DNA from 3 places in the Nocardia asteroides genome. Region 2 is predicted to be linked to each of the others. Evidence: riboswitches for the same ligand, from Rfam matches in the RefSeq annotation. Region 2 holds a riboswitch; each other region holds the start of a gene.
The links. Region 2 has a riboswitch for S-adenosylmethionine ahead of LTT61_RS20225 (aminotransferase class V-fold PLP-dependent enzyme). Riboswitches for the same ligand answer to the same signal wherever they lie in the genome.

Region 1: it holds a riboswitch for S-adenosylmethionine, as region 2 does, so the genes downstream of both, LTT61_RS23135 (bifunctional o-acetylhomoserine/o-acetylserine sulfhydrylase) here and LTT61_RS20225 (aminotransferase class V-fold PLP-dependent enzyme) in region 2, are expected to answer to the same signal.
Region 3: it holds a riboswitch for S-adenosylmethionine, as region 2 does, so the genes downstream of both, LTT61_RS16765 (rhodanese-like domain-containing protein) here and LTT61_RS20225 (aminotransferase class V-fold PLP-dependent enzyme) in region 2, are expected to answer to the same signal.

Annotation. Positions count from the first base shown of each region.
Region 1 is NZ_CP089214.1:4,965,579-4,974,980, forward strand. Features, by position in the region: gene LTT61_RS23115 (helix-turn-helix domain-containing protein) at 1-102, shown strand, start outside; gene LTT61_RS23120 (VOC family protein) at 175-531, shown strand; gene LTT61_RS23125 (DUF3017 domain-containing protein) at 606-851, shown strand; gene metX (homoserine O-acetyltransferase MetX) at 848-1,975, opposite strand; gene LTT61_RS23135 (bifunctional o-acetylhomoserine/o-acetylserine sulfhydrylase) at 1,972-3,288, opposite strand; SAM riboswitch class IV at 3,303-3,413, opposite strand; gene LTT61_RS23140 (NADP-dependent isocitrate dehydrogenase) at 3,815-5,032, shown strand; gene LTT61_RS23145 (hypothetical protein) at 5,089-5,400, opposite strand; gene LTT61_RS23150 (hypothetical protein) at 5,605-7,152, shown strand; gene LTT61_RS32705 (ADP-ribosyltransferase) at 7,186-9,402, opposite strand, start outside.
Region 2 is NZ_CP089214.1:4,262,173-4,271,574, reverse strand. Features, by position in the region: gene LTT61_RS20260 (D-alanyl-D-alanine carboxypeptidase/D-alanyl-D-alanine-endopeptidase) at 1-592, opposite strand, end outside; gene LTT61_RS20255 (inorganic diphosphatase) at 738-1,229, shown strand; gene LTT61_RS20250 (hypothetical protein) at 1,328-1,576, opposite strand; gene LTT61_RS20245 (crotonase/enoyl-CoA hydratase family protein) at 1,690-2,511, opposite strand; gene LTT61_RS32980 (2-oxo-4-hydroxy-4-carboxy-5-ureidoimidazoline decarboxylase) at 2,632-2,952, shown strand; gene LTT61_RS20235 (YbaK/EbsC family protein) at 3,037-3,513, shown strand; gene LTT61_RS20230 (flavin reductase family protein) at 3,584-4,048, shown strand; gene LTT61_RS20225 (aminotransferase class V-fold PLP-dependent enzyme) at 4,067-5,383, opposite strand; SAM riboswitch class IV at 5,428-5,541, opposite strand; gene LTT61_RS20220 (Pls/PosA family non-ribosomal peptide synthetase) at 5,787-9,402, shown strand, end outside.
Region 3 is NZ_CP089214.1:3,511,282-3,520,683, reverse strand. Features, by position in the region: gene LTT61_RS16790 (ribbon-helix-helix domain-containing protein) at 1-10, opposite strand, end outside; gene LTT61_RS16785 (DUF456 domain-containing protein) at 71-553, shown strand; gene LTT61_RS16780 (amidohydrolase family protein) at 559-1,425, opposite strand; gene LTT61_RS16775 (FAD-dependent oxidoreductase) at 1,507-2,898, opposite strand; gene LTT61_RS16770 (hypothetical protein) at 3,135-3,569, shown strand; SAM riboswitch class IV at 3,636-3,752, shown strand; gene LTT61_RS16765 (rhodanese-like domain-containing protein) at 3,768-4,184, shown strand; gene LTT61_RS16760 (O-succinylhomoserine sulfhydrylase) at 4,181-5,395, shown strand; gene LTT61_RS16755 (DJ-1/PfpI family protein) at 5,436-6,065, shown strand; gene LTT61_RS16750 (MarR family winged helix-turn-helix transcriptional regulator) at 6,062-6,505, shown strand; gene fgd (glucose-6-phosphate dehydrogenase (coenzyme-F420)) at 6,502-7,512, opposite strand; gene LTT61_RS16740 (SAM-dependent methyltransferase) at 7,591-8,520, opposite strand; gene LTT61_RS16735 (ester cyclase) at 8,578-9,108, shown strand; gene LTT61_RS16730 (HAD-IIA family hydrolase) at 9,119-9,402, shown strand, end outside.

The DNA of each region.
Region 1 (9,402 bases), 700 kb from region 2:
TACGCCGACCAGGCCCACTTCACCCGTGACTTCCGCGAGTTCGCCGGCCGCCCGCCGGGTACGTGGGCCGCCGACCAGGGTTCACCCGCGCCGCGCGAGTGAACATTCCTTCAAGACCGGAGCCGCGCCGCGCGCCTAGGGTCGGGCGAACCACCTGAACGGAGGGAACCATTCATGACCGGTGAACCGAGCTTTTTCGAGATCGGCGTCCCCGACGCCATCCGCGCCCGCGCGTTCTACGAGCGCCTTTTCGGCTGGAAGACCCACGAGACGAAGCCCGGCGGCCCGGCGTGGCTGGAAACCGGCGGCGTCCGCGGCGGCGCGCACAACGGCGACGAGGATCGCCGAATCGAACTCTTCTTCCGAGTCGATGACATCGAGGCCGCGGCGCGGAAGGTCCGCGAACTGGGCGGCGAGGCCGACGATCCCGGCCCGGAAACACCGGGCTTCGGCCGCTTCGCCTTCTGCCGCGACGACCAGGGCGTGCGATTCGGGCTGCACCAGCCGGGTCTGTCACAATCGCAGGCGTGACAGACCCGACCGTGGCGCGGCGCGAATCCGGAGGCGGCAGCTGGGGTGCGCAGTTCCTGCGCTGTCACCTGCCGATGGTGGTCGTCGGGCTGGTCGTGCTGGTGGCGATCGTCTTCGTCGCCTCCGATCGCTGGCGCCGCGGCGCCTTCATCTTCGGCAGCGCGGCGCTGCTCGCCGCCGTTTTCCGGCTGTGCCTGCCGACGGTGCGGGTGGGGCTGCTCGCGGTGCGCGGCAAGCCGTTCGACGTGGCGGCGCTGAGCCTGCTCGGCAGCACCATCGTCTTCCTCGCCGCCACCATCAACACGCTCGGCGTCGGTTAGCGGTTCGCCCGCGCCAGCTCGGCGGTGCGGGCCAGCAGAACCGAGATCTGCTCGGCCTCGGTGAGGAAACCGTCGTGGCCGTCCCTGGAGTGGATGATGTCCAGCCCGGTGCAGCCGGGCAGCAGCCCGGCCAGTTCGCGCTGGGTGCGCAGCGGGTAGAGCCGGTCCGAGTCGACCCCGCCGACCACGCACGGCACCGGGGTCGAGCCGAGCGCCGCCGCGACCCCGCCGCGGCCGCGGCCGACGTCGTGCCGGTTCATGGCCTCGGAGAGCAGCACGTAGGTGGCGGCGTCGAACCGCGCGACCAGCTTCTCCGCCTGGTGCTCCAGGTAGCTCTGCACCGCGTACCTGCCGCCGTCCCACGGATCCTCGCCGTCCTGCGGCAGGTTCTCGAAGCGGTAGTCCAGCTCGGCCTCGGTGCGGTAGCTGAGGTGCGCGATCCGGCGGGCGACGGCGAGCCCGGTCACCGGAGCGCTGCCGGTGCCGTGGTAATCGCCGCCCTGCCAGGCCGGATCGCCGACGATGGCGGCGATCTGGGTGGTCTGGGTGCCGATCTGGTCGGCGGTGGCGCGCGCGCCGACGGCGAGGACCAGCGCCGCGCTCACCCGCTCCGGATGGCCGACCATCCACTCCAGCACCCGCATGCCGCCCATGGAGCCGCCGATCGCGGCGGCCAGCCGCTCGATGCCGAGCAGGTCGGCGAGCGCGATCTCGGCGGTCACCTGGTCCCGGATGGAGATGTCCGGGAACCGGCTGCCCCACGGCCTTCCGTCGGGTGCGGGCGACGACGGGCCCGTGCTTCCCTTGCAGCCACCGAGCACATTGGTGGCGATCACGCACCACTCGTCGGTGTCCAGCGGGGCGCCGGGGCCGACCATGCCCGCCCACCAGCCCGGCGCCGGGTTGTCCGGGGCGGCCGCGACGTGCGCGTCGCCGGTCAGCGCGTGCTCGACCAGGATCACGTTGTCCAGCGCGGGGGAGAGTTCGCCCCAGCGCTGCACGGCGAGCCGCACATCGGGGACGACCGCGCCGTTCTCCAGCTTGATGTCGCCCACCGCGAGCACGCCGGAGGTGCCGTCCGGCGGCGGTAGCAGGGCGGTGCCCGGTGCGGTACTCACGGTCACGACGCCGCGTCGAAGCCCGCGCGCAGGTCGGCCAGGATGTCCTGCAGCCCCTCGATGCCGACGGCGAGCCGGACCAGCCCCGGCGTGACGCCGGAGCTCGCCTGCTCGTCGGGGGTGAGCTGGGAGTGCGTGGTGGAGGCCGGGTGGATCACCAGCGAGCGCACGTCGCCGATATTGGCGACGTGGCTGTGCAGTGTCAGCGCGTCGACGAACTTCTTGCCCGCCTCGACGCCGCCCTTCAGCTCGAAGGCGATCACCGCGCCCGCGCCCTTCGGCGTCAGCTGCCTGCCGCGCTCGTACCAGGGCGAGGTGGGCAGCCCGGCGTAGGCGACCGAGGTGACCGCCGGGTGCGTCGCGAGGAACTCGGCGACCGCCTGCGCGTTCTGCACGTGCCGCTCCATGCGCAGGCTCAGCGTCTCGATGCCCTGGCTGATCAGGAAGGCGTTGAACGGCGAGACCGCGGAGCCGAGGTCGCGCAGCAGCTGCACCCGCGCCTTGAGCGCGAAGGCGGGCGCGCCGAGCTCGGCGAAGACTGCTCCGTGGTAGCTGGGGTCCGGGGTGGTGAAGCCGGGGAAGCGATCCTCGCCGGATTCGGTCTTTCCGGTCCAGTCGAAGGTGCCGCCGTCGACGATCGCCCCGGCGATGGCGGCGCCGTGGCCGCCCAGGTACTTGGTTGCCGAGTGCACGACGATGTCGGCGCCGTGCTCCAGCGGCCGCAGCAGGTACGGGGTGGCCACCGTGTTGTCCACGATCAGCGGGACGCCCGCCTCGTGCGCGACGGCGGAGATGCCGGGCAGGTCGAGGATGGCGCTGCTCGGGTTGGCGATGGTCTCGCCGTAGAACGCCTTGGTGTTCGGCCGGACGGCGCCGCGCCACTGCTCGAGGTCGTCCGGGTCGGCCACGAAGGAGACGGTGATGCCCAGTTTGGGCAGGGTGTAGTGCAAGAGGTTGTAGGTGCCGCCGTAGAGGTGCGGGCTGGAGACGATGTGATCACCGGCGTTCGCCAGGTTCAGGATGGCGAAGGTCTCGGCCGCCTGGCCCGAGGCGACGACCAGCGCCGCGACGCCGCCCTCCAGGGCCGCGATCCGCTGCTCCACCACGTCCTGGGTGGGGTTCATGATCCGGGTGTAGATGTTGCCCGGCTCGGCGAGGCCGAAGAGCGCCGCGGCGTGCGCGGTGTCCCGGAAGGTGTACGACGTGGTCTGGTAGATCGGCAGGGCGCGGGCGCTGGTGCTGCCGTCGGGAGCCTGACCCGCGTGCACCTGCTTGGTCTCGAAGGACCAGTTCGCGGTGGGATCGGTCGTCTCGGTCACGTGTTACCTCCAGAAGAGCGCGCTTGCTCCCGGCCGTCGGGAGCCGGGTCATCACCCGGAGCACCCCGCCGCTGCTGGAGGGTTGCCGGCCAGCGAGCCGGGGCTTCGCGCTGGCACTCATGACCTGTTCCACATCGTAACCGGACCGGGGTCTGCCGATCGAACCCCGGCGTGGAGTTATCCACAGGTGACCGTTGTGAATGCGGTCACAGGGGTTCGCGGACCTTTCCGAGTGGGTGGGTGCTGCGCCACGCGTGCCCCTCGTCGTACGCTCGAACGGTGCGCAAGGGGCGTGTCCTCGGTCACGCCGGAGCTACTCGCGGGTAACGAGCCGGGGTGCCCGAAGGGGCGACCCTCGCCGTGCAATGCGAGGTCGGGCAGCAGTACGCTTGTCTTGTTTGCACCACAGGGTCTCGCCGACCAAGCGGGACATAGACGTTGTCTGTTGGACAGCTGGGGTCCGCTCACAAGCGTGTTCGCCTGGCCGTGCAATGAGGGCACACACCCTAGGAGGACACGAAGATCCATGTCCAAGATCAAGGTTGAAGGCACCGTCGTAGAGCTCGACGGCGACGAGATGACACGGATCATCTGGCAGTTCATCAAGGACAAGCTGGTCCACCCGTACCTCGACGTGAACCTCGAGTACTACGACCTCGGCATCGAGTACCGCGACAAGACCGATGACCAGGTCACCGTGGACGCCGCCGAGGCGATCAAGCGGCACGGCGTCGGTGTCAAGTGCGCCACGATCACCCCGGACGAGGCGCGGGTCGAGGAATTCGGGCTGAAGAAGATGTGGCGGTCGCCGAACGGCACCATCCGCAACATTCTCGGCGGCACGATCTTCCGCGCGCCGATCATCATCTCCAACGTCCCGCGGCTGGTGCCGGGCTGGACCAAGCCGATCATCATCGGCCGCCACGCCTTCGGTGACCAGTACCGCGCCACCGACTTCAAGGTGTTCGAGGCGGGCACCGTCACGCTCACCTTCACCCCGGAGGACGGCAGCGAGCCGATCGTGCACGAGGTCGTGAAGATGCCGGAGGACGGCGGCGTCGTCATGGGCATGTACAACTTCAAGAAGTCCATCGAGGACTTCGCGCGGGCCTCGTTCAACTACGGCCTGCAGCAGAACTACCCGGTCTACATGTCGACCAAGAACACCATCCTCAAGGCGTACGACGGCATGTTCAAGGACACCTTCCAGGAGGTGTTCGACGCCGAGTTCAAGAGCCAGTTCGACGCCGCCGGGCTCACCTACGAGCACCGGCTGATCGACGACATGGTCGCCTCCTCCATGAAGTGGGAGGGCGGCTACGTCTGGGCCTGCAAGAACTACGACGGCGACGTGCAGTCCGACACCGTCGCGCAGGGCTTCGGCTCGCTCGGGCTGATGACCTCGGTGCTGCTCACCCCGGACGGCCAGACCTGTGAGGCCGAGGCCGCGCACGGCACCGTCACCAGGCACTTCCGCCAGCACCAGCAGGGCAAGCCGACGTCGACCAACCCGATCGCGTCGATCTTCGCCTGGACCCGCGGGCTCGAGCACCGCGGCAAGCTGGACAACACCCCCGAGGTGATCGGCTTCGCGCAGACGCTGGAGGACGTCGTCATCAAGACGGTCGAGGGCGGTCAGATGACCAAGGACCTCGCCGCGCTGGTCGGCGGCGACCAGGGGTACCTCAGCACCGAGGAGTTCCTCGGCGCGCTCGACGTCAACCTGGCGCGCGCGCTGCGCTGATCCCGTCCCCGACCGGCCCCCGTTCCGCTGCGCGCGGGGCGGGGGCCGGTCCGGTGCTACCGGCCGCCTGCCACCTGCTCTTCGTTCACCTCGAAGGTGAGCGCCGCGTCGCGCAGGTTGGTGGCGTTGGCCTGGAAGACGCCGACGAGCTGGGACAGGGTGTCGAAGACGCCGTCCCGGTTCACCCTGTACCCCTTCTCGCCCTCGGCGAACTGATTGCCCGCCTTGTCGTCGCCCCACGGCTCGCCCTTGCTGGAACAGGCATGGCTGAGGGTGTCCAGGATGTGCTGGGTGGTGTTCGCGACCTCCTCGAATCCGGCCGCGGCCCGGCGCACTCCATCGGGGTCGATCTCCACTGACTGGCTCATTGCGCTGGCTCCCTCGCGTTGCCTGCGGGTATCGCTGTCCTGCATTCACTGTGCCGGGCAACGGGGCTGCTCCGATACCGGTGCCGGTCCATTTAACGACGGTTTAACGCACAGTGAACATCCCTCCCGCATACTGGATTTCGGCGGCCTGTGCGTTCGCCGGTCGCGCAGCTCTCGGTCGGACGGCGAAGGAGATCGCACGGAATGAACAGTCCGCAGCCCGATCCCGCCGCCACTCCGGATATCGCGCTCAAGCTGGGTGCGGCCGCCGCCGCGGAGCCGCAGGCGCCGCCCGGCACCGGCGTCCCCCCGGCGGGTGATCCGCCCCCGGACGATGCCGCGGTCGCGATCGAGCGGCAGGCGACCGAACTCGCGCAGGAGATCGCCAGGGCGCTCGCCGCCGCGGGCCCGGAGGGGTGGCAGCGGCTGGAGGCGCACTTCGCCGTCACGGTCGCGGGCGGGGTGGCCTACACGCTGTACCACGGGGATGCCGAGGCGGTGGCCCGGCTGGAGCCCGCCGCGGAGATCATCGAACTGGCCGAGCGCCAGCGCGCGGTCTCGGCCGAGCTCGGTGACGGCCCGTGGTGGCGGATGGTGCTGCAGCTCGACACCGCGCTGCGGCTCGAGGTCGACTACGACTACGGCGACGAGCCCTTCCCCGACGATCAGCTGCTGATCCCGGAGGCGTACCTGGCCGATCTGCGGGCCTTCCCGCGCCGCCGGGTGCCGGTCTGGCTGGCGGCCTACGTCGGCCACGCCGACCGGCAGCGCCGGTCCCCGCGGCTGGCGGAGGCGCAGGCGCGGGCTGATCGGGAGGCCGGTGTCGCGCCGGTGCGCTCCATCGCGGATTTCCCCGCGCTGCCCGTGCTCTGGGCGCGCTGGGCGGTGATCGCGGCGGCCTTCGTCGCCGTCGGCTCGGCGTGGGGGCCGCGAATCCTGCCCGCGCTCGGCGTCTTCGATGGCGCTTCCCGCGGCGGCGCCACGCTGTACGTGTTGCCTGGCGGTCGCGCGGTGCTGTCCGGCGGGGTGTGGGAGGCTCCCGAGCTCGATGCCGCCTACAACGGCGGCGAGCCCATGCCGGAGCTCTACGCCGGTGCCCCGGGGTGGGTGGCCGACCAGGTGCTCAATCCGCGGGCCGCGCGCGGCGTGCTGTCGTTCTGCTACTGGTGGGAGCGGGACAGCTGGTTCCGCGGCGCCTCGGCGCCCGCGGACCGGCTCACCACCGCCGTCCCCGGCGTGTGGACGGCGGAGACCGCCGTCGATGTGGTCTGCGGGGTGGTGAGCGCCGACCCGAGCGATCGGCAACGCGCGGCCGCGGCGAACCTGGTGGCCGCCGCGGAGTCCGGCGTGGTGTCCCGCGGGACGCTGGCCGCCCTGTTCGACAACCCCTCCGACGACCTCGACGGGGCGCTGTACCAGCTGTCGCTGGCCGGCCTGGTGCTGGAGATCCCGGACGAGCTGCCGCGGGACCGCGCGATCGCCCTGGTGCGCGAACACATACTCGGTCTCGGGGTCGACACCTCCGACTACCCCGTCGACCAGCTGGTCGCGGAGCGGCTGAGCGTGGGCTGGATGGTCTTCGCGCCGACCGGGCCCGGCGAGATCGCGATCGGCCGCGCCCTGTTCTACATCGCGGACGACGGTGTGATCGAGCAGTCCTCGTCCTCCGTTCCGCCGTCCCGCTACGCCATCGGCTTCGCGGAGCGCTTCCGCGATCGGAAGACCCGCGCCGCCGCCGACTTCACCCTGTGAACTCCGCGCCCGTCCTCCTCGGGTAGGCGCTCCTCAGCGCCGGAGGTCGCCCTGGAGCCCGGCAAGGGTCTCCGCGACGGTGTACTCGGTGATCTCGGCATCGCCCGGTGCGCCCAGGTACGCCAGCAACTCGTCGAGCAGCAGCGGCAGCCTGCTCAGGGCGGGGTCGAAGACCTGCCAGGCGGCGATGCCGTCCTCGACGGTGTGCACCAGGGTGCCGACGTACCGATCGAGGGGGACGGAGCGCCCGTCGGGCGCGTTGCGGCCGGAGGGATCCGGCGGCGTGGTCGGGGCCCGCATCCCCTCGGCGGCGACCACGAACACGCGGGGGTGGGTGCCGAGCCGGATCAGCGCCGTCGCCATCCGGTCGGCGCGCGCGGCGGAGCCGACATCGGTGGCCCCCGGCGCGGTGTCGAGCGCTCGGATCCAGTCCATCGCCGTGTCCTCCAGGACCGGGGCCGGGTTGGTGCGCGGCGCCGGTGGCAGGGCGAAGACGTAGTCGATGAAGTCGTGCTCCCCGGGGAGCGCGGCGCGCAGGTCGGCGACGAGCTCGCGGCCGCCGCTGCCCGCGCGGTAGGCGGCCTGGACGGACCACAGGGTTCCCGGCTCGCGATCCACCCGCGCGACGAGGGCGAGCGCGGCGTGCGGCTGTCCGGCGGCGATCTCGTCCCGCACCGCCGCGGCGTACGCGCGCGCCTCCGGCGTATCCCCCCGGTGCGCGGAGCCGGGGACAGGCGGTGCCGACGCCGGGGCCGGCTCAGGCTCGCCGGTCAGCAGCCGCGCCAGGCGGGACGCCTCGGCGTCGGTCAACCGGCCCGTTTCGCGGGCCGACCGCACGGCCGCGGCGAGCGGTGTCGTGTGGAGCTGCCGGTAGGTGCCATCGAGGAAGGCGGGATCGCGCCGCACGGTCGCGTGCCGCAGCGTGCCGAGGAGCGCGCGGACATCGATCGGGCCGGTGCCGCGCAGGGCCGCGGCGAGCCGCGCGGCGTACTCCTCGTCGGCGTCGGTCTCCCGGTTCAGCGCCAGGAAGTCGGGGAACCGGGTCGGCAGGTGGTGCTGCAGGAGGTGCCGGAGCGCTGGGTTGTCCGCGAGCAGCCCGACCCGGGCCGGGTTGCCGCGCAGCCTGGATTCGATGAGGTCGAGGATGGTGTCCTCGGCAGGTGGCGTCCCCTCGGCCGCCCGGTCGAGCACGGCGGCGCGGATCTCGCCGCCCAGGCTCCGGCGGGCCAGCACATGCACGCTCCGCAGCAGGCGATCGTCGGCGTCGCCCGCGGCGAGGAGCCGGTCGAGTTCGGGCAGCGAGCCGGGGCGGCGCACCTCGCCGTCGGGCCCGGGGGGAAGCAACCGGCCGGGGGCGAGCGCGATCGCGTGCGAATCGGTGACGACGACGGTCTGCTCGCGCAGGTACCCGTCCCTCGTCCAGCGCAGCCAGCCCCGGTCGGCGGCGTCGTCCTCGGCGCGGCGCGCGGCGAAGGTGTCGACGATCCGGTCGGCGGGCCCCTCGAACCACTCGGCCCGCTCGGCGTCGAGGTTGATCGTCCGCAGCCAGTCGCGGCTCGGCACCGGCTCGTCGGCCACCGCGGGATCCCAGACCATCCACTCGGCCTTCCCGTCCCGGCCCCGCGTGTACACCAGGTTGGCGACGTGGTGCAGCCAGTTCAGCGCGGTGACCGAGCCGTCCGGGAGGGTCTGGTTCATCATCAGCTCCGCGCCGTTGACCAGAATCTTGCGCGGCTCGGTGCCGAGCGAGATCAGCTCCAGCGCGACGTGATGCGCCGACTGGACGCAGCCGGTGTCGAGGTAGCCGAACGGCATCGGGTAATCGCCGGACCAGTGTTCGAACCGGCTGCCCGCGAGGTGCTCGAACCAGGCGATCGCCGTGCCCCACTCCACCGGCACCGGCTCGCCGCCCGGCTCCCAGGACGAGCCCGGCTCCGCGAAGATGTGGTCCAGGTACTGCCGGTCCGCCGGCAGGTGGTCACGCAGATCGGCGGCCAGGTCGCGGCCGCCGGTGGCGTCGCGGTAGGCGTCCTGGAGCGCGCGCAGGCGGCGCGGATTGCGGTCCAGCTGTTCGACGAAGGCCAGCGTGTGGTCGATATCGCGCATCTCGAGCATCGCTGCCACGTACGCGCGCACCTGCGGCGCCGCCCCGGAGTGCCCCGGTGGCAGCGCCGTCCGGGGCGGGGTCACCCCGGCGGGTAGCTCGTTCCTCGGCTGCCAGCCCATCAGCCGGGCGAGCCGGCGTTCCTC
Region 2 (9,402 bases):
CGATACCGCGGCCGCGCAGCCCGGCCGCCAGGTCGGCGAGTTTGGCTGCGCCCGGGTAGTAGCCCTTGCCGTCCGGGCGGGCGGTGATGGTCGGGTCGCCCGCGGCCACCAGCACCGCCTCGTTCGGCGTGGCTCCGGCCACCACCCGCGTGGTCACCCTGCTGTCGGCGGGCAGCGCGAGCAGCGCGGCGGCGGTGGTCAGCATCTTGAGCGTGGAGGACGGGATCATCGGGGTGTCCGCGCCGCCGCTCCACAGCACCGCGCCGCTGTCGGCGTCGGTGACCTGCCCGGCGAAGGCGCCGAGATCCGGGTTGGCGATCACGCCGGTCAGCGCCGCCTCGATGCCGCCGCGGCTCGGCGCCGCGGCGTCCGAGGGCGCCGGATCGACCTTCGGGTCGACCGTGACCGGGGCGGGCGGCGCCGCGACGGTCAGCCCGCCGTGCTCGAACTCCGGCGTCCACGGCTGCACGATCAGCGCCACCGACGCGACCAGCGAGACCAGCACCGCCAGCGCCAGCCCCACCCAGAGCCGGGTGCGGCGGCGGCGCCGCGCGGCCAGATCGCCGGTGTTCCTGTTGTTCCCACCCGTCACGTGTCCGCCGCTCCTCCTCCGGCCGCCCGCGCGGCCGCCTCCCGCACCCGAGTGCTCGACGCCCACACTATCCTCGTTGCGCAATCGTTCCTCAGTACAACCTGGCGCAGTCGGCAGACTCCGCACGACCGATGAAGGAGATGGCGTGGAGTTCGACGTCACCATCGAGATTCCCAAGGGTTCCCGGAACAAGTACGAGGTGGATCACGAGTCCGGGCGGATCAAGCTGGACCGCTACCTCTACACCTCCATGGCGTACCCGGCCGACTACGGCTTCATCGAGAACACCCTCGGTGAGGACGGCGACCCGCTGGACGCGCTGGTGCTGCTGCCCGAGTCGGTCTTCCCCGGCGTGATCGTCGAGGCGCGGCCGGTCGCCATGTACCGGATGACCGACGAGGCCGGCGGCGACGACAAGGTCCTCGCGGTGCCCGCGGGCGACCCGCGCTGGGACCACATCCAGGATCTGAAGGACGTGCCGGAGTTCGAACTGGCCGCGATCAAGCACTTCTTCGAGCGGTACAAGGACCTGGAGCCGGGCAAGTTCGTCAAGGGCTCGGAGTGGGTCGGCCGCGCCGAGGCCGAGGCCGAGGTGCGAGCCTCGCTGCAGCGGTTGCAGGACAGCGGCGGGCACTGAGCCCCGCCCCACACACGCGAAGAGCGGGAAGTCCGATGGATTCGGACTTCCCGCTCTTCGGTTGCGGTGCCTGGCCGGTGGAGGGGAGGCCGGCCGGGTCACCAGGTGGAGTAGTACAGATCCCACTCGCCGTCGTAGTTCAGGACGCACTCGTAGTACTTCCAGTCCGGGTGCGCCGGGCCGTACTCGCCGTCGGCGGAGCAGGCGGCGTAGGTGGAGTAGGTGCCGACCCAGATGGTCTCGACCGTGCGGTACTCCGGCGCGGCCGAGGCCGTCGCAGCCGTCGACACCCCGACGACGGCTGCGGCAGCCAGCAAACCGGCCATGGCGAAGGACTTGATACGCATTTCGTTGCTCCTGTCGGTGGTTCGCCTTGCTCTGTCGACAGGAACATTACGAGCGGAAAAGCCCTGGTACAGCCACCCCTAGGGGTGGCGAAGCGCACCCCTGGGGCGAGCCGCTACCTACCCTCGAAGCGCGGCTCCCGCTTCTCGAAGACCGCCTGGATGGCCTCGGTGAGATCGCCCGACGGCAGGAACGCGGCGTTCCACGCGGAGACGTAGCGCAGCCCCGCCGCCACCTCGGCGGTGAGCCGCTCGTTCAGCACGTCCTTCACGCCCTGCACCACCAGCGGCGGGTTCGCCGCGATCTCGCTGGCCAGCGCGTGCGCCGCCTCCAGCACCGCCTCCTGGTCGTCGAAGACCTCGTTGACCAGGCCGATCCGCTCCGCGCGGGCGGCGTCGATGTCCTTTCCGGTGAAGGCGAGCTCGCGCAGGTGCCCCTCGGAGATCACCGCGGGCAGCCGCTGCAGCGAGCCGACGTCGGCCACGATCGCCACCTTGGCCTCGCGCAGGCTGAACTTGGCCTCGGCGCTGGCGTAGCGGATGTCGGCGGCGGCGATCAGATCCAGCCCGCCGCCGATGCACCACCCGGAGACCGCGGCGATCACCGGCTTCACGCAGTTCGCCACCGCCGTGATCGATGCCTGCATGGTGCGGATGTCGTTCAGGAAGGCGGTGCGCGGCGCGGCCAGCGCCCGGTCCGCCAGCAGCGGGCCGAACGAACCGGCCATCGCGGGCAGGTCGAGCCCGTAGGAGAAGTGCTTGCCGGAGCCGGTCAGCACGATGGCGCGGACCTCGGGGTCGGCGGCGAGGCCGTCGAAGATCTCCGGGAGTTCCCGCCAGAAATCCGGGCCCATGGCGTTGCCCTTGCCCGGCCCGGTGAGCGTCACCTGGGCGACCTGGTCCTTCGTCTCGACCGTGAAGGCCTGCCAATCAGTCATTTGTACAGCGTATCGAGGTGCTGCCCCGGCTTGTAAAGCTTGTGCTAATTTCAGGCTCCGGTGCTGGTGCGGGCAGTGAAGCGGAGCCGATGATGGTCATCTCGCCCCTCGGAGGTCGCCATGCTGATGCATCAGGGAATCGGGCTCGACCGCTTCAACGCCATGCCGAACGGCCGCGCCGTGCACGCGCTCTTCGAGTGCTGCTGCTGCGTCACCTGGGCGGCGCGGATCAGCGCGGGGCGGCCCTACCGGGACCACGACGACCTGCACAATGCCGTCGAGCTGGAGCTGCTCGCGCTCTCCCCCGGCGACCTGGAGCGCGCCTTCGACTCCGTCCTGCACGAGGCCTGCGGCGATCACACGGTGACGACGCTCGCCAAGATCGTTTCGGCGCGGATCGAGCGGATGCTCGGCCCCGAGTGCGGCTACCCCGAGTACTGAGCGCGGATCGTCAACTGCCGCATCGAGACTGCGCGGCAGCCGAACCGCGACCCCGGAGCGGGGTTGCGGCCCTACCCTGGTCGCATGCGCAAGTCGAGCCTGCCGCCGGGCGCGATCCGGGTCTCCGACACCCTGATCTCGCGGGGGCATCACGGCGTGATCCTGACCCGGCCCGAACCCATCGATACCGCCGAGGACGCCGCGCGCGCACTCGGCGTCGACCCGGGCGCCATCGTCGAGGCCCAGGTCTTCCTGCTGGACGACGAACCGGTGCTGCTCCTGGTCGCCGGTGCGCGCCGGGTGCACCTGGCGCGCACCGCGGAGCGGCTGGAGGGCGCGCTCACCCCGGCCCCCGAGGCGCTGACGCGGGAGGTCACCGGGCAGCCCGCGGGCGGGGTCGCCCCGCTCGGGCACCCGGCGAACCTCTCCACCTGGGTGGACACCGCGCTCGCCGCGCACCCGCAGCTGTGGGCGGCGGGCGGGCATCCGGGCACGCTGTTCCGCACCTCGTTCACCGAGCTGGTGCGGATCACCGCCGGACAGCCGGTCGACATGGGCTGAACCGCGTACGTTCGTTGCTGTGAGTGCACTCAGTTCCGACGGCATCACCGCTGAGCAGTACCGCGCCTCCATGCGGCACTACCCGGCGGGCGTCACCATCGTGACGCTGCGGGCCGCGCACGGCCCCGTCGGCTTCACCGCCACCTCGTTCGCCTCGCTCTCGCTCGACCCGCCGCTGGTGTCGTTCAATATCGCGCACACCTCGTCCAGCCTGGCGGCGCTGCTCGCCGCCGAGTCGGTGGTGATCCACTTCCTCGGGGCGCATCAGCGGGAGCTGGCGCAGCGGTTCTCGCGCAGCGCCGCGGAGCGGTTCGCCGATCCGGCGCTCTGGTCCGAGCTGGAGTCCGGGGAGCCGGTGCTGCACGAGACCCCGCTCCGGTTGCGCGCGGTGGTGCACCAGCGGTTCGACATCGGGGACCACACCTTCGTCGCCGGGCTCGTCACCCACGTCCACGACGAGACGCGGGGCGCGTCGCCCGCCGCGCCGCTCCTCTATTACGACGGCCGCTACCACCAGCCCACCGAACTGGGCTGAGCGCGCCCGGTACCGGGGTCAGAATCCGGCGCAGGGCGCGGTGCCGAGGGCATCGGCGCCGAGCGGACGGGTCTCCGGGACCGGGCTCCATGCCCCGCCCTCGGCGGCGTAGGACCACGCGGACTCCCCGCGCACCAGCGCGTGCAGCGCCGAGATCAGCCGGTCCACGTGCTCCACGGTCGTCCCCACCCCGACGCTGGCCCGCAGCGCGGCGGGCAGGCCGAGCCGCTCGAGCAGCGGGTGCGCGCAGAAACGCCCGTCGCGGACCCCGATCCCGTGCTCCGCGGAGAGGTACGCGGCGACGTGCCCCGGCGCGAACCCCTCCACCGTGAACGCCACGATCCCCACCCCCTCGCCGCTGTCGGTGAAGATCCGCGGCTGCGCGACCCCGGGCACCCCGGCCAGCCCGGCGCGCAGCCGCTCGGTCAGCGCCCGCTCGTGCGCGACGAACCGCTCCTCGGGAATCGCGGCGAGCGCCTCGCACGCCGCGGCGAGCGCCGCAGCCCCGAGCACGTTCGGCGACCCGCCCTCGTGCCGCTGCGGCGCCGGAGCCCACTCGGTCCCGGTCACCGAGACGGAGCGAACGGCCCCGCCCCCGGCCAGGTACGGCTCGGCCGTGTCCAGCCAGTCCCGCCGCCCGACCAGCACCCCGGCCCCGAACGGCGCGTAGAGCTTGTGCCCCGAGCACACCAGGTAGTCGATCCCGGTGTCGCGCAGCGAGATCCGCCGGTGCGGCGCCAGCTGCGCCGCGTCCACCAGCAGCCGCGCCCCGCAGCTGTGCGCGATCTCGGCCAGCTCGCGCAGCGGGAGCAGCTCCCCGGTGACGTTGGAGGCGCCGGTGACGGCGAGCAGCGCGGCGGGCTCGCGGCACAGCTCGGCGACGAGCCCGCGCAGCGTCTCGGCGACGGTGTCGGCCGCGGTCACCACCCGGCGCCCGCCCGCGAGCCAGGGCAGGAGGTTGGCGTGGTGCTCGATGTCGAGCACAACGGTGTCGCCCTGCACGCAGCCCGCCAGCAGGTTCAGCGAGTCGGTTGTCCCGCGGGTGAAGACCGTGACCTGGTCGTCGGCGGCGTCGAAGAAGGCGCCGACGGTGCCGCGCGCGCTCTCGTAGCAGTCGGTGGAGACCCGGGAGGCGTAGCCTGCGCCGCGGTGCACGCTGGCGTAGTACGGCAGCAGCGCCGAGACCCGGTCGGTCACCGCGGCGATGGCGGGGGCGCTCGCGGCGTAGTCGAAGTTCGCGTAGCCGACGGTGCCGCCCTGCACGAGCGGGACGGCGAGGTCGTCACCGGAGGTCGCCGCGAGCGGGGCACAGGTCGGTTCCAGAACAGCGGTCATCACGTCATCCCAACGTTCGGGGACCCGCAACATCAGAAGTGCCGAGTCCGCGCTTGCCGCGTCCGGTCGGACGACGGCCCGGTCGTCACCCGGAGCACCCCGCCGCGGAGGAGGGTTGCCGACCAGCAAGCCGGGGCTGAACGCTGGTACTCATGACCTGCCGAAGAGACTGACAAAGCCGCGCCCGGGTTGTCAAGGGCGGCTCCGGCGAAGATCACAGCCCGCCCGCGGCGCGCACCCCACCAGGCAGGAGTCGCCGGGTGAACGCCGGATGAACAGCGACGCACCCGCTCGACCAGCGCAAATGCCCGTCCGGCCGAGTACCGTGAACAACCGGTCGCCAGCGGGTTCGCCCGCTGGTAACCCGAACATGGCAGAACGAGCGGGAAGTGTGGGCACATCGATGAAAGGTGGTGGGGACGTCATGGTCCGACCACAGCTCCATCCGGAGGAACTCGATTCCGCTGCCCCCGGCTCGGCGCCGCCCGGTACCGCCACGCTCCCCGACCCGCTGCGCCGCGGCGCGCTCGCCGCGCCCCCGCGCACGCTCGTCGACATCGTCACCGCTACCGCCCAGGAATTCCCGGACGCCGCCGCCATCGACGACGGCGAGACGGTGCTCAGCTACCTGGAACTCGTGGTCGAGATCGAGGCGGCGATGAACCGGCTCGCCAAGGCCGGGGTGCGTCGCGGAGACCGCGTCGGCATTCGGCTACCTTCTGGCAATCGAGAGCTGTACGTCACCATTCTCGCGGTGCTCTACGGCGGCGCGGCCTACGTCCCGGTGGACGCGGACGACCCGGAGGAGCGCGCGAGGCTGGTCTTCGGCGAGGCGAAGGTGGCGGTGATCGTCACCGCCGACGGCATCCTGCCCGGAACCCGCGATGCCGCCGAGGCGCCCGCCGACGACAGCGGCTGGGCCGACCTGCCCACCCCCGACGACGACGCCTGGATCATCTTCACCTCCGGCTCCACCGGCACCCCCAAGGGCGTCGCGGTGACGCACCGCAATGCCGCCGCCTTCGTCGACGCCGAGCACAACCTCTTCCTGCCGGACGACCCGATCGCCCCCGGCGACCGGGTGCTGGCCGGGCTCTCGGTCGCCTTCGACGCCTCCTGCGAGGAGATGTGGCTGGCCTGGCGCAACGGCGCCTGCCTGGTCCCGGCCCCGCGCGACCTCGTGCGCACCGGCGCCGACCTGGGCCCGTGGCTCATGCGGCGCGGCATCACCGTGGTCTCCACCGTCCCGACGCTGGCCGCCACCTGGCCCGCGGAGGCGCTGGAAGGCGTCCGGATGCTCATCTTCGGCGGCGAGGCGGTGCCGCCGGAGCTGGCCGAGCGGCTCGCCCGCGACACCGAGCGCGAGGTGTGGAACACCTACGGCCCCACCGAGGCCACCGTCGTCGCCTGCGCGGCCAGGCTGACCGGTGAGCCGCCGGTGCGCATCGGGCTCCCGCTGGACGGCTGGGACCTGGTGGTGGTGAACGCCGATGGCGAGCCGGTGCCGGAGGGCGAGACCGGCGAGCTGGTGATCGGCGGCGTCGGCCTGGCCCGCTACCTGGACCCGGCCAAGGACGCGGAGAAGTACGCCCCGCTGCCTGCGCTCGGCTGGGACCGCGCCTACCGCAGCGGCGATCTCGTGCGCAACGACCGCGCCGGCCTGGTCTTCCTCGGCCGCGCCGACGACCAGATCAAGCTGGGCGGCAGGCGGATCGAGCTCGGCGAGATCGACAACGCGCTGCAGCACCTGCCCGGCGTCACCGGCGCGGCCGCCGCCATCCGCACCACCAAGGCGGGCAACAAGGTCCTGATCGGCTACCTGACCGGCCCGGACACCGACTACGACCTGCGCGCCGCCCGCGCCGCGCTGGCCGGGCAGCTGCCCGCCCCGCTGGTGCCCCGGCTCGCCATCGTCGACGACATGCCGACCAGGACCTCGGGCAAGGTCGACCGCGACGCCCTGCCGTGGCCGCTGCCGAACGCCGCCGAGGACGACCCGGAGAACGAGCTCACCGGCACCGCGCTCTGGATCGCCGGGATCTGGGACTCCATCCTCGGCGCCGAGATCACCGGTCCCGACGTCGACTTCTTCGATCTGGGCGGCGGCTCGCTGGCGGCGGCACAGCTGGTCACCGCGTTGCGCGAGCGCTACCCGACGGTCGCCGTCGCCGATATCTACGACCACCCCCGGCTCGGCGCGATGGCCGAGCTGCTCGACCAGAGCACGCCCGCGGTCGCCGTCGTCGACCGCACGGTCCGCCCGACCCCGCGGCGGGCGCAGCTCGCCCAGGTGCTCGCGACCGTCCCGCTCACCACGCTGACCGGGCTGCAGTGGCTGACCTGGGTCGCCATCGTCGGCAATGTGGCGGCGTGGTCCGGCTCGCTGCCGTGGCTGCCCGCGCTCTCCTGGTGGTGGACGCTGATCGCGTTCGCGCTCTTCATCTCCCCGCCCGGCCGGATGGCGCTCTGCGTGGCCGGGGCGCGCACGCTGCTCGCCGGGCTGCGGCCGGGCAGCTACCCGCGCGGCGGCTCGGTGCACCTGCGGCTCTGGGCCGCGGTCCGGCTCTCCGAGGCCTCCGGCGCGGAGAATCTCTCCGGTGCGCCGTGGATGATCCCGTTCGCCCGCGCGCTCGGCGCGAAGATCGGCCGCGGCGTCGACCTGCACAGCCTGCCGCCGGTCACCGGCATGCTCGAGCTCGGCGAGGGCTGCAGCGTCGAGCCCGAGGTGGATCTGGCCGGGTACTGGATCGACGGCGACGTCGTGCACATCGGCCCGATCGTGGTCGGCGCGGGCGCGGTCGTCGGCTCCCGCTCGGTATTGCTGCCGGGTAGCAAGGTCGGCCGCGGCGCCGAGGTGGCGCCCGGCTCCGCCGTGGCCGGAAAGGTCAAGGCCGGACAGGAGTGGGCGGGGTCGCCCGCGGGCAAGGTCGGCAAGGCCAGGCACCGCTGGCCCACGCAGCGCCCGGACCGGGCGCCGCACTGGGTCGCCATCTTCGGCGTCACCTCGATGGGGCTCGCCGCGGTGCCGATCATCGGCCTCGCCGCGGGCGGGCTCTTCCTGGCCTGGATGATCCGCGACACCACCACACTGGGCCAGGGCGCGATGCGCGCCTTCCTGCTGCTGCCGCCGGCCGTGCTGCTCAGCCTCGGCGTCTACGCGGCGATCACGATCGTCGCGGTGCGGCTGCTCGCCATCGGGCTGACCGAGGGGTACCACCCGGTGCGCAGCCGGGTCGGCTGGCAGGCCTGGTCCACCGAGCGGCTGCTGGACGGCGCGCGCACCTTCCTCTTCCCGCTCTACGCCAGCCTGCTCACCCCGATCTGGCTGCGGCTGCTCGGCGCGAAGATCGGCAAGAGCGTCGAGGCGTCGACGGTGCTGCTGCTGCCCAAGTTCACCACCGTCGCGGACGGCGCCTTCCTCGCCGACGACACCATGATCGCCGGTTACGAGCTGGGCGGCGGCTGGCTGCGCATCGGCGAGGCGAAGGTCGGCAAGCGCGCCTTCCTCGGCAACTCGGGGATGACCGCGCCGGGCCGCCGGGTGCCGAAGAACAGCCTGGTCGCGGTGCTCTCCGCGGCGCCGTCGAAGGCGAAGGCCGGGTCGTCCTGGCTTGGCAGCCCGCCGGTGCGGCTGCGCCGGGCCGCCGAGAACTCCGACACCACCCGCACCTTCGACCCGCCGCCGCGGCTGCGGCTGGCCCGCGCCGCCGTGGAGACCTGCCGGTTGATCCCGGTGCTCGTCACCTTCGGCATCGGGCTCGGCGTGTTCTTCGGCCTCGCCGCGCTGGCCCGCACCGCGGGACACCTGGTGACCGCGCTGCTCAGCGGCATCGTGCTGATGATCGCCGGCGCGGTGGCAGGCGGCATCGCGGTGCTGGCCAAGTGGCTGCTGGTCGGCCGGATCAGCCGTGACGAGCACCCGCTGTGGAGCTCCTTCGTCTGGCGCAACGAGGTCTCCGACACCTTCGTGGAGACCGTCGCCGCGCCCTGGTTCGCCCGGGCCGCGACGGGTACACCGG
Region 3 (9,402 bases), 750 kb from region 2:
TGGTCGCCATACTTATCACCATACTCCGGTAGGTGCTGCACTCGACCCGGACATCGGCGACAATGCCCCCGTGAGCGTATGGGGCGAGGTCCTGGTCGGACTGGTGATCCTGGTGGGACTCGTCGGCATCATCGTGCCGATCATGCCGGGTGTGATCCTGATCTTCGGAGCGATCGCCGTCTGGGCGTTCCTGACCGGCGGGGCGACGGCGTGGACGGTTCTGGCGATAGCGACTGTGCTGCTGGTGATCTCGGGCGTGGTGAAGTACACGTGGCCGGGGAAGAACATCAAGGCGGCGGGGGTGCCGAACCGGACGTTGCTGATCGGGGCGGTGCTCGGGATCGTCGGGTTCTTCGTGGTGCCGGTGATCGGGCTGGTGCTCGGGTTCGTGCTGGGGGTGTACCTGTCGGAGTGGCAGCGGCTGCCCGACGAGGAGCAGGCGCGCAGGTCGACGGGGCACGCGTTGAAGGGCGTTGGGCTGTCGATTCTGATCGAGCTGTTCGGGGCGCTGCTCGCTACCGGGGTGTGGGTGATCGGGGCGTTCGTGGCCTGAGCCTGCTACTCGATGACCGGTAGGGGGAGTGTGGCGTTGGGGTCGAGCTGGTCGCGGCGCAGGGGGAGGGTCGGCGGGTCCTCGGGAACGGCCTGCCAGCGGCCGGGGCGGGGGTCGGAGCCCGCGGGGCGGCGGCGGGGCGGGAGTTTGTAGAAGGCGCGGGCGTTGTCTTCCAGGACGGCGTGCATGTCGGTGCCGACGACGTCGCAGAGCAGGTCGACGTCGGAGTCGCGGAAGGGGCGGCCCGCGCGGGTGCCGGGCAGGTCGGTGCCGAACATGAGGGCCTGCGGGTTCACGGCGTGGATGCGGCGCAGGGTGTCGGGGACGCGCATCTGGACGCGGCCGAAGCCGGTGGCCTTCACGCGGGCGCCGCGGTCGACCAGGTCGAGGAGGTACGGCACGGCTTCGGCGGACATGCCGAGGTGGTCGACGGAGAGCGCGGGCAGCTTGGTGACGACGGGTTGCAGCGAGGCCAGCATCTGACCGTCGATATACAGCTCGACGTGCCAGCCCGCGATGTCGTGTGCCCGCACCGCCTGCTGGGTGAGCTGGGTGATGTCGCCCGCCGCGCGTTTCAGATTGAAGCGCAGCGCGCGCACGCCGATCTTGTTCAGCTCCTGGATCTCCCCGTCGGAGGCGTCCAGGTCGAGCCGGGTGACGCCGACCCAGCCCGAACCGAGCTCGGCGAGCGCGGCTTTCAGGTAGCTCTGGTCGGTCCCCTGGAAGGAGCCGCTGACCACGGCGCCGCCGCTGATGTCGAAGCGCGCCATCCGCTTTCGATAGTCGGCGACGGTGTAGGAGGAGGGCAGGTGTCCCTCGTTCTCGGCCAGCGGGAACCGCGGGTCGAAGATGTGGACGTGGGCATCGAACACGTGTACAGAATGCCTCGAGGTGGGTGCGGCTGTCGCCTGCCGGACTCCTGCGTTCCGGCAGGCGTCGCGCCCGGCCGCGGGCTAGACCTTGTTCGGCTCGCTGGCGCGCAGCATGTCCTCGCGCTCCACGACCTTGACCCGCTCGCGGCCCTCCGGCTCGCCCAGCGAGCGCTCGTGCGCGTCCAGGCGGTACCAGCCCTGCCAGGTGGTGTAGGGCACGCCCTTGCCCTCGAGGAACTCGACAACGGCCGCCGGGTCCGGGTTCTCGGCGCGCGGGAAGTTCTTGCTGTCGTCGAGCAGGCAGGCGACGGTCTCGTTGGCGTCGCCCTTGGTGTGGCCGATCAGGCCGACCGGGCCGCGCTTGATCCAGCCGGTCACGTAGGTGCCGGGCAGGTAGCGGGCCTGGCCGTCGGCGTTCTCGTCGATCAGGACGCGGCCCGCCTCGTTCGGCACGGTGCCCGCCTGGTCGTCGAAGGGCAGCTGGGTGACGTTCTGCGACAGGTAGCCGACGGCGCGGTACACGGCCTGCACCTCCCAGTCGCGGTACTCACCGGTGCCCTTGACGTTGCCGGTGCCGTCCAGCTGGGTGCGCTCGGTGCGCAGCCCGACGACCTTGCCGTCGGCGTCGCCGACCACCTCGGTCGGCGCCTCGAAGAAGTGCAGGAAGAGCTTGTGCGGGCGGTCGCCCTGGTCGCGGATGGCCCACTGCTCCAGCGTGTTGGCGACCATGTCGACCTGCTTGGAGTGCCTGCGCGCGGCCTCGGAGCCCTCGTCGTAGTCGATGTCCTGCGGATCGACGATGACCTCGATGGTCGGCGAGTGGTCGAGCTCGCGCAGCTCCAGCGGGGTGAACTTGGCCTGCGCGGGGCCGCGGCGGCCGAAGACGTGCACCTCGACGGCCTTGTTCTGCTTGAGGCCCTCGTAGACGTTCGGCGGGATCTCGGTCGGCAGCAGCTCGTCGCCGGTCTTGGCGAGCACGCGGGCGATGTCCAGCGCGACGTTGCCGACGCCGAGCACCGCGACCTTCTCGGCCTCCAGCGGCCAGCTGCGCGGGACGTCCGGGTGGCCGTCGTACCAGGAGACGAAGTCGGCGGCGCCGTAGGAGCCGTCCAGCTCGATGCCGGGGATGGTGAGCGCGCGGTCGGCGTTGGCGCCGGTGGAGAAGATCACGGCGTCGTAGAAGCGGCGCAGATCGTCCAGGGTGATGTCGGTGCCGTAGTCGATGTTGCCGAGCAGCCGCACCTGCTCCTTGTCCAGCACCTTGTGCAGCGCGGTGATGATGCCCTTGATCCGCGGGTGGTCCGGCGCGACGCCGTAGCGGATCAGGCCGAACGGCGCAGGCATCCGCTCGTACAGATCGATGGAGACGTCCGCGTCGGACTTCATCAGCGCGTCGGCGGCATAGATCCCGGCCGGGCCTGCACCCACGATCGCAATGCGGAGCGGCCGGGCCGCCTCACTCTGTTCGGTCATGTTCACGCGCACCTTCGGTCGATACGTTCATCTGGCGTCTACTTAGCCCAGGCTAACCTGAGATCGGTCCGGAACCGCGCTCCCATTCTCCCCGGAGCATCGGACGGCGGCTCCGGCACGAGTCGCAAGCAACCATTCTATCGGCCCTGCTCCGCTCGGTCCGCGACCCGGGTACGCAGCGCGTATCGTGCGGGGCCGGTGCGCCGACGGCCCAGGTCATCGGTGATCATCGAGGGATGAGTGAGCAGCAGCCCGGCGGCGACGAGCCGGAAGTCCGATCGATCGTGCCGTTCGTGGCGGCGGGCCTGCTCGCGGTGCTGGTCCTGGTGGGGATCGTGATCGCCGGGGTGCTCTCGCCCGCTGAGAAAAATGTCACAGAGGCGGACAAATTGGCGGCCGCGGTGCGCAACTACGCCGACGCGCGCGGCCGCAGCGACCTGGTGCCCCCGCCCGGCACCGCCTGCCCCGGCTTCGACGAGGCCGCCTCGCCGCTCGCCGAGCAGCTGGGCGGGCCGGAAACGAGCACCGATATCGAGGTCGCCGAGCTGGCGAACCCGGTGGTCGACGGCGAGCGCGGCCGGATCACGGTGACCACGCGGGTGGACGGCCGCACGGCCACCGCAACCTGGAACCTGGCGAAGGAAGGCGACCGCTGGCTGGTCTGCGGATGACGCGCCCGGACGCGGGAGAACTCGTGTTGACAGCACCCGCTTTCCCGGGGCAATCTCGGATCGCAAGGTCATGAGAACCAGCGTCAAGCCCCGGCTCGGCTGGTCGGCAACCCTCCTCCGCGGCGGGGTGCTCCGGGTGACGACCTGGCCGTATGCGGCGTTCCCGTGCGGCAAGCGTGGATCCACAGGAGGTTCGACATGAGTTATGCCGGTGACATCACCCCCAAGCAGGCGTGGGAGCTGCTGCGCGACAATCCGTCCGCGGTGCTGGTCGACGTGCGCACCGAGGCGGAGTGGCGCTGGGTCGGGGTCCCGGACACCGCCGAGGTGGAGCGGCCGACGGCGCTGATCGAGTGGGTGGACGGCACCGGCACACCGAACCCGGCCTTCCTGGAGCAGCTGAACCAGGCGCTGGCCGGGCGTGATCCGGAGGCGCCCGTCGTGTTCCTGTGCCGCTCCGGCCAGCGCTCGGCGAACGCCGCCGCCCTGGCGACCGGCGCCGGAATCGCCCCCTCCTACAACGTGATCGACGGCTTCGAGGGCCCGCTGGACGGCGCAGGCCGCCGCGGCACCGCGGGCTGGCGCGCCGACGGCCTGCCCTGGCGGCAGTCGTGATCACCGGCGGCTCCTTCGAGCGGCCGCTGCCGGAGAATGTCGGCCCGGCCACGCTCGGCGTGCGCGGCGGGCTGCGCCGCTCGGGGTTCGAGGAGACCTCCGAGGCGCTCTACCTCACCTCCGGCTTCGTCTACGAGAGCGCCGAGGCGGCCGAGGCCGCCTTCACCGGCGATGTCGAGCACTTCGTCTACTCCCGCTACGGCAACCCGACGGTCGCCGTCTTCGAGGAGCGGATGCGGCTGATCGACGGCGCGGAGGCGTGTTTCGCCACCGCGAGCGGCATGGCGGCGGTCTTCACCGCGCTCGGCGCGCTGCTGAAGGCGGGCGACCGGCTGGTCGCCGCGCGCAGCCTCTTCGGCTCCTGCTTCGTGGTGGCCAACGAGATCCTGCCGCGCTGGGGCGTGCAGACCGTCTTCGTCGACGGCGAGGACCTGGACCAGTGGGAGCAGGCGCTCTCGGTGCCGACCCAGGCGGTCTTCTTCGAGACCCCGGCCAACCCCATGCAGAACCTGGTCGACGTGCGGCGGGTGAGCGAGCTCGCGCACGCGGCGGGCGCGAAGGTGGTGCTGGACAATGTCTTCGCCACCCCGCTGCTGCAGCGCAGCCTCGAGCTCGGCGCCGACGTGGTGGTCTACTCCGGCACCAAGCACATCGACGGCCAGGGCCGGGTGCTCGGCGGCGCCATCCTCGGCGACCGGGAGTACATCGACGGCCCGGTGAAGACGCTCATGCGGCACACCGGCCCCGCGCTCAGCCCGTTCAATGCCTGGACCCTGCTCAAGGGGCTGGAGACCATGCCGCTGCGGGTGAAGCACTCCACCGAGTCGGCGCTCAAGGTCGCCCGCTTCCTGGAGGGCCACCCGGCGGTCGGCTGGGTGCGCTACCCGTTCCTGGAGACGCACCCGCAGCACGAGCTCGCCACCGCGCAGATGAGCGGCGGCGGCACCGTGGTCACCTTCGAGCTCGCCGCCGGCGACGGCGAGGGCAAGAAGCGCGCCTTCGAGGTGCTGAACCGGCTGCGGGTGGTCGACATCTCGAACAACCTCGGCGACGCCAAGACGCTGATCACACACCCGGCCACCACCACGCACCGGGCGATGGGCGCGGAGGGGCGGGCCGGGATCGGGCTCACCGACGGCGTCGTCCGCATCTCGGTCGGCCTGGAGGACGTCGAGGACCTGATCGCGGACCTGGACCACGCGCTGGGCTGAGCTATTGACAGCATACTGTCAAGTTTGACAGGATGCTGTCATGACTTCGGAACCTCGCATCGTGTACACGGCGGTCTACGACACCCTGGCCGACTGGGAGGTCGGGGCCGCCATCGCCTACCTCAACAACCCCGAGCTGCAGCGCGAGCCGGGCTCGCTCGCGGTGCGCACGGTCGGCCGCGGTACCGAGCCGGTGACCACCGGCGGCGGCATGCGCGTCCTGCCCGACGTCGATCTGGCCGAGGTCGATCTCGACCGGGCGGCGGCGCTCATCCTGCCGGGGGCGAACCTCTGGGATCAGGGCGACGAGCTGGCGGGCTTCGCCGAACTCGCCCGCGACTTCCTCGACGCCGGGCGCCCGGTCGCGGCCATCTGCGGCGCCACCTTCGGGCTCGCCAGGGCCGGGCTGCTCGACACCAGGGCGCACACCAGCAACGACCCCGGCTACCTCGCGTCCAGCGGCTACGCGGGCAGCGCGCACTATCGGAACGAGCCCGCGGTCACCGACGGCAACGTGATCACCGCGACCTCGCTCGCGCCGTTCCACTTCGCGCACCAGATCTTCGCGGCGCTCGACGTCTACGAGCCGCAGGTGCTCGACGCCTGGTTCCGGCTCTTCGCCGAGCGCGACCCGAGCGCCTACGCCGTGCTCGCGGAGCACGGGGCGTGACCGAGCAGGAGCTGTTCAGCACCGCGGCCGTCACCTCGTTCGCGTTGAACGGCCGCTTTTTGGCGGTCGCCGAGAAGCTCGCCGCCCCGGCCGGGCTCACCGCCGCCTGGTGGCAGGTGCTCGGCGCGGTGCTGCCCGAGCCGCTCCCGGTGGCGGGCATCGCGCGCGCGATGGGGATCACCAGGCAGAGCGTGCAGCGCATCGCCGACCTGCTGGTCGGCAAGGGGCTCGCCGAGTACCGGGAGAATCCGGCGCACCGGCGCGCCAAGCTGGTCGCCGTCACCGACGAGGGGCTGGCGGCGGTGCGCCGGATCAGCCCGCAGCACGCGCGGGTGGCGCACCGGCTCGCCGCCGAGCTCGGCGCCGAGCGGTTCGCCGAGATCGTCGCCGCGCTCACCGAACTCGCGGCGACGATGGATCGGCTCGAGCTGGATGCCTAGCCCAGCTTGCGCAGCCGCGGCCCCAGGTCCCGCTGGAAGAGGTCGAGGAAGCGGCGCTGGTCGTGGCCGGGGGCGTGGAAGACCAGGTGGTTCAGCCCGGCGTCGAGGTACGGCTTGACCTGCTCGACGGCCTGGTCCGGATCGCTGGCGACGATCCAGCGCTTGGCGATCTGCTCGATCGGCAGCGCGTCGGCGGCGGCCTCCATCTCGATCGGGTCGGTGATGGAGTGCTTCTGCTCGGGGGTGAGCGAGAGCGGGGCCCAGAAGCGGGTGTTCTCCAGGGCCAGTTCGGGGTCGGTGTCGTAGGAGATCTTGATCTCGATCATCTTGTCGATGGGGTCGAGGTCGCGTTCGGCCTTGGCCGCGCCTTCGGCGACGGCGGGCAGCAGCTTGTCGGTGTAGAGCTCCATGCCCTTGCCGGAGGTGCAGATGAAGCCGTCGCCCGCGCGGCCGGCGTAGCGGGCCACGACCGGGCCGCCCGCGGCGATGTAGACCGGGATGCCGCCCTCGGGGACGTCATAGATCGAGGCGCCGACGGTGTGGTAGAACTCGCCGTCGTAATCGACCCGGTCACCGGTCCACAGCTCGCGCATGAGCGCCACCGATTCGCGCAGGCGGGCGAAGCGCTCCTTGAAGTCGGGCCACTCGCCCTTGTAGCCGGTGGCGATCTCGTTCAGCGCCTCGCCGGTGCCGACGCCGAGGAACACCCGGCCGGGGTAGAGCACGCCCATCGTGGCGAACGCCTGGGCGATCACCGCGGGGTTGTAGCGGAAGGTCGGGGTGAGTACCGAGGTGCCGAGCTCGATCCGCTTGGTGCGTTCGCCGACCGCGGCCATCCAGGCCAGGGAGAAGGGGGCGTGGCCGCCCTTGTGCCGCCAGGGCTGGAAGTGATCGCTGACGGTCGCGCTGTCGAGGCCGTGCTCCTCGGCGAGGACGGCGATCTCCACCAGTTCCCGCGGTCCGAACTGCTCGGCCGAGGCCTTGTACCCGAGCTTGAGGTCTGCCATGTGCGCCGCTCCTGTCGCCACGTTGCCGCGGGCACTTCGTGCCGGGCGCCCGCCTTCATCGACCATAGAGGAGCGGTGCTACTCGGCCCCCGGCGCGGGGTCGCGCAGCAGCGGGTGCGGGGTGTAGGTGGCGGGGACGGTCGTGATCGGCTCGTCCGGCTCGACGTCGGCGCGGCGGCGGGCGACGGCGCGCACGTAGCCGAGGTGGCGGCCGCGGTCGGCCTCCAGCGCCGCGATCTCGGGGGCGTTGTCCGGGGCGACGGCGCGCTGCCAGTCCAGCCAGCGCTGCCAGCCGTCCGGCATGGTGTCGGCGAGCTCGACCTCGAGCAGGCCGCTGCGCTCCCAGTGCGCCTGCCACCACTGCGCCGTGTGCAGGCAGGCCAGCCCCGGCTCCCACCAGGCAGCGAGGTGTGCCGGGACCGGCCACCCGGGGTCGGCGGCGAGCCCCGCGCCGGCGATGCCGAGCTGGCCGCCGGGGCGCAGGAAGCGGGTCAGGTACTGGGCGTAGAGGTCGTCGGTGCCGTAGTAGACGAAGGAGTCGATGCTGAGCACGGCATCGAAGAAGCCGGGGGCGAACGGGAGCGCGCGGGCGTCGGCGTGCAGGGCGTAGACCGCGTCGGCGACGCCCGCGTCGCGGAAGCGCTGCGCCCGCTCGGCGGCGTCGAACCAGAGATCGACCGCCCACACCTCGACGCCGAACTCGGTGTGCAGGAACACCGAGGAGGCGCCGCGGCCGCAGCCGAGGTCGAGCACCCGCATGCCCGGCCGCAGCTCGACCGCCTCGGTGAGCCACTCGGTGAGCCACAGCGGATTGGCGCCGCCGCTCACGGCGGCCCGGAGCCAGTCCGGGTGGTAGCGCGCCGAGCGCGGGAAGCTGGGGTGCGTCGGGTCGGTCATCGCCGGGGGCTCCTTGTCGTCGGCCGCCACCGCGGCGGTCACATCCTGACGCAGCGCGCCGCGGTCGGCCAGCCGATTTCCGGGAAATCGGGGGCGCCGCAGCGTTGACATCGGGGCCGCCGGGGGCGATCAACCTCCGCGACCCCTTCGATCAGCGAGGATCCCCGAATGACCACTTCCATCGACGCCCGCGCGCTCGCCCTGCGCAGCATCGAGATCATGGCGACCGGCACCGAGGCCGACTTCCCCGCCGTCGTGCACCCCGAGGCCACCAACCGCGAGGCCGTCGACGAGCCGCCCGCCTGCCGCGTGCCCGGCCCCTCCGGCTTCTACGCGACCGCGCTCTGGCTCCGCGCCGCCTACTCCGACCTGCGCTGGGAGGTGCACGAGGTGGTGGTCGAAGGCGACCTCGTCGTCCTGCGCACCACCATGTCCGGCCGGCACACCGGCCCGTTCGTCACCTACGACGCCGAGGGCAAGGTCGAGCAGGCGTTCCCGCCCACCCGGCAGACCTTCGCCACCACCCAGACGCACTGGTTCCGGATCGCGGACGGGCTGGTGATCGAGCACTGGGCCAACCGGGACGACCTCGGCACCGCCAAGCAGCTCGGCTGGGTGCCGCCGACCCCGGCCTATCTGTTCCGGATGGCACGCGCCACCAGGGCGGCGCGCCGCGCGGGGGGGAAGAACGCGCGATAATTGCTCCGTGATGGCCAACGACGAACCGATCCTGTCCTACCTGACCGACATGGACGGTGTCCTGGTGCACGAGGACCACCTCATCCCGGGGGCGGACGTGTTCCTGCGCGAGCTGCGGGACAACGAGATCCCGTTCCTCGTGCTCACCAACAACTCGATCCGCACGCCGCGCGACCTGCAGGCGCGGCTGCGGCACTCGGGGCTCGACATTCCGCAGGAGGCGATCTGGACCTCGGCGCTGGCCACCGCGACCTTCCTTGACGACCAGCGGCCGAACGGCACCGCGTACGTGGT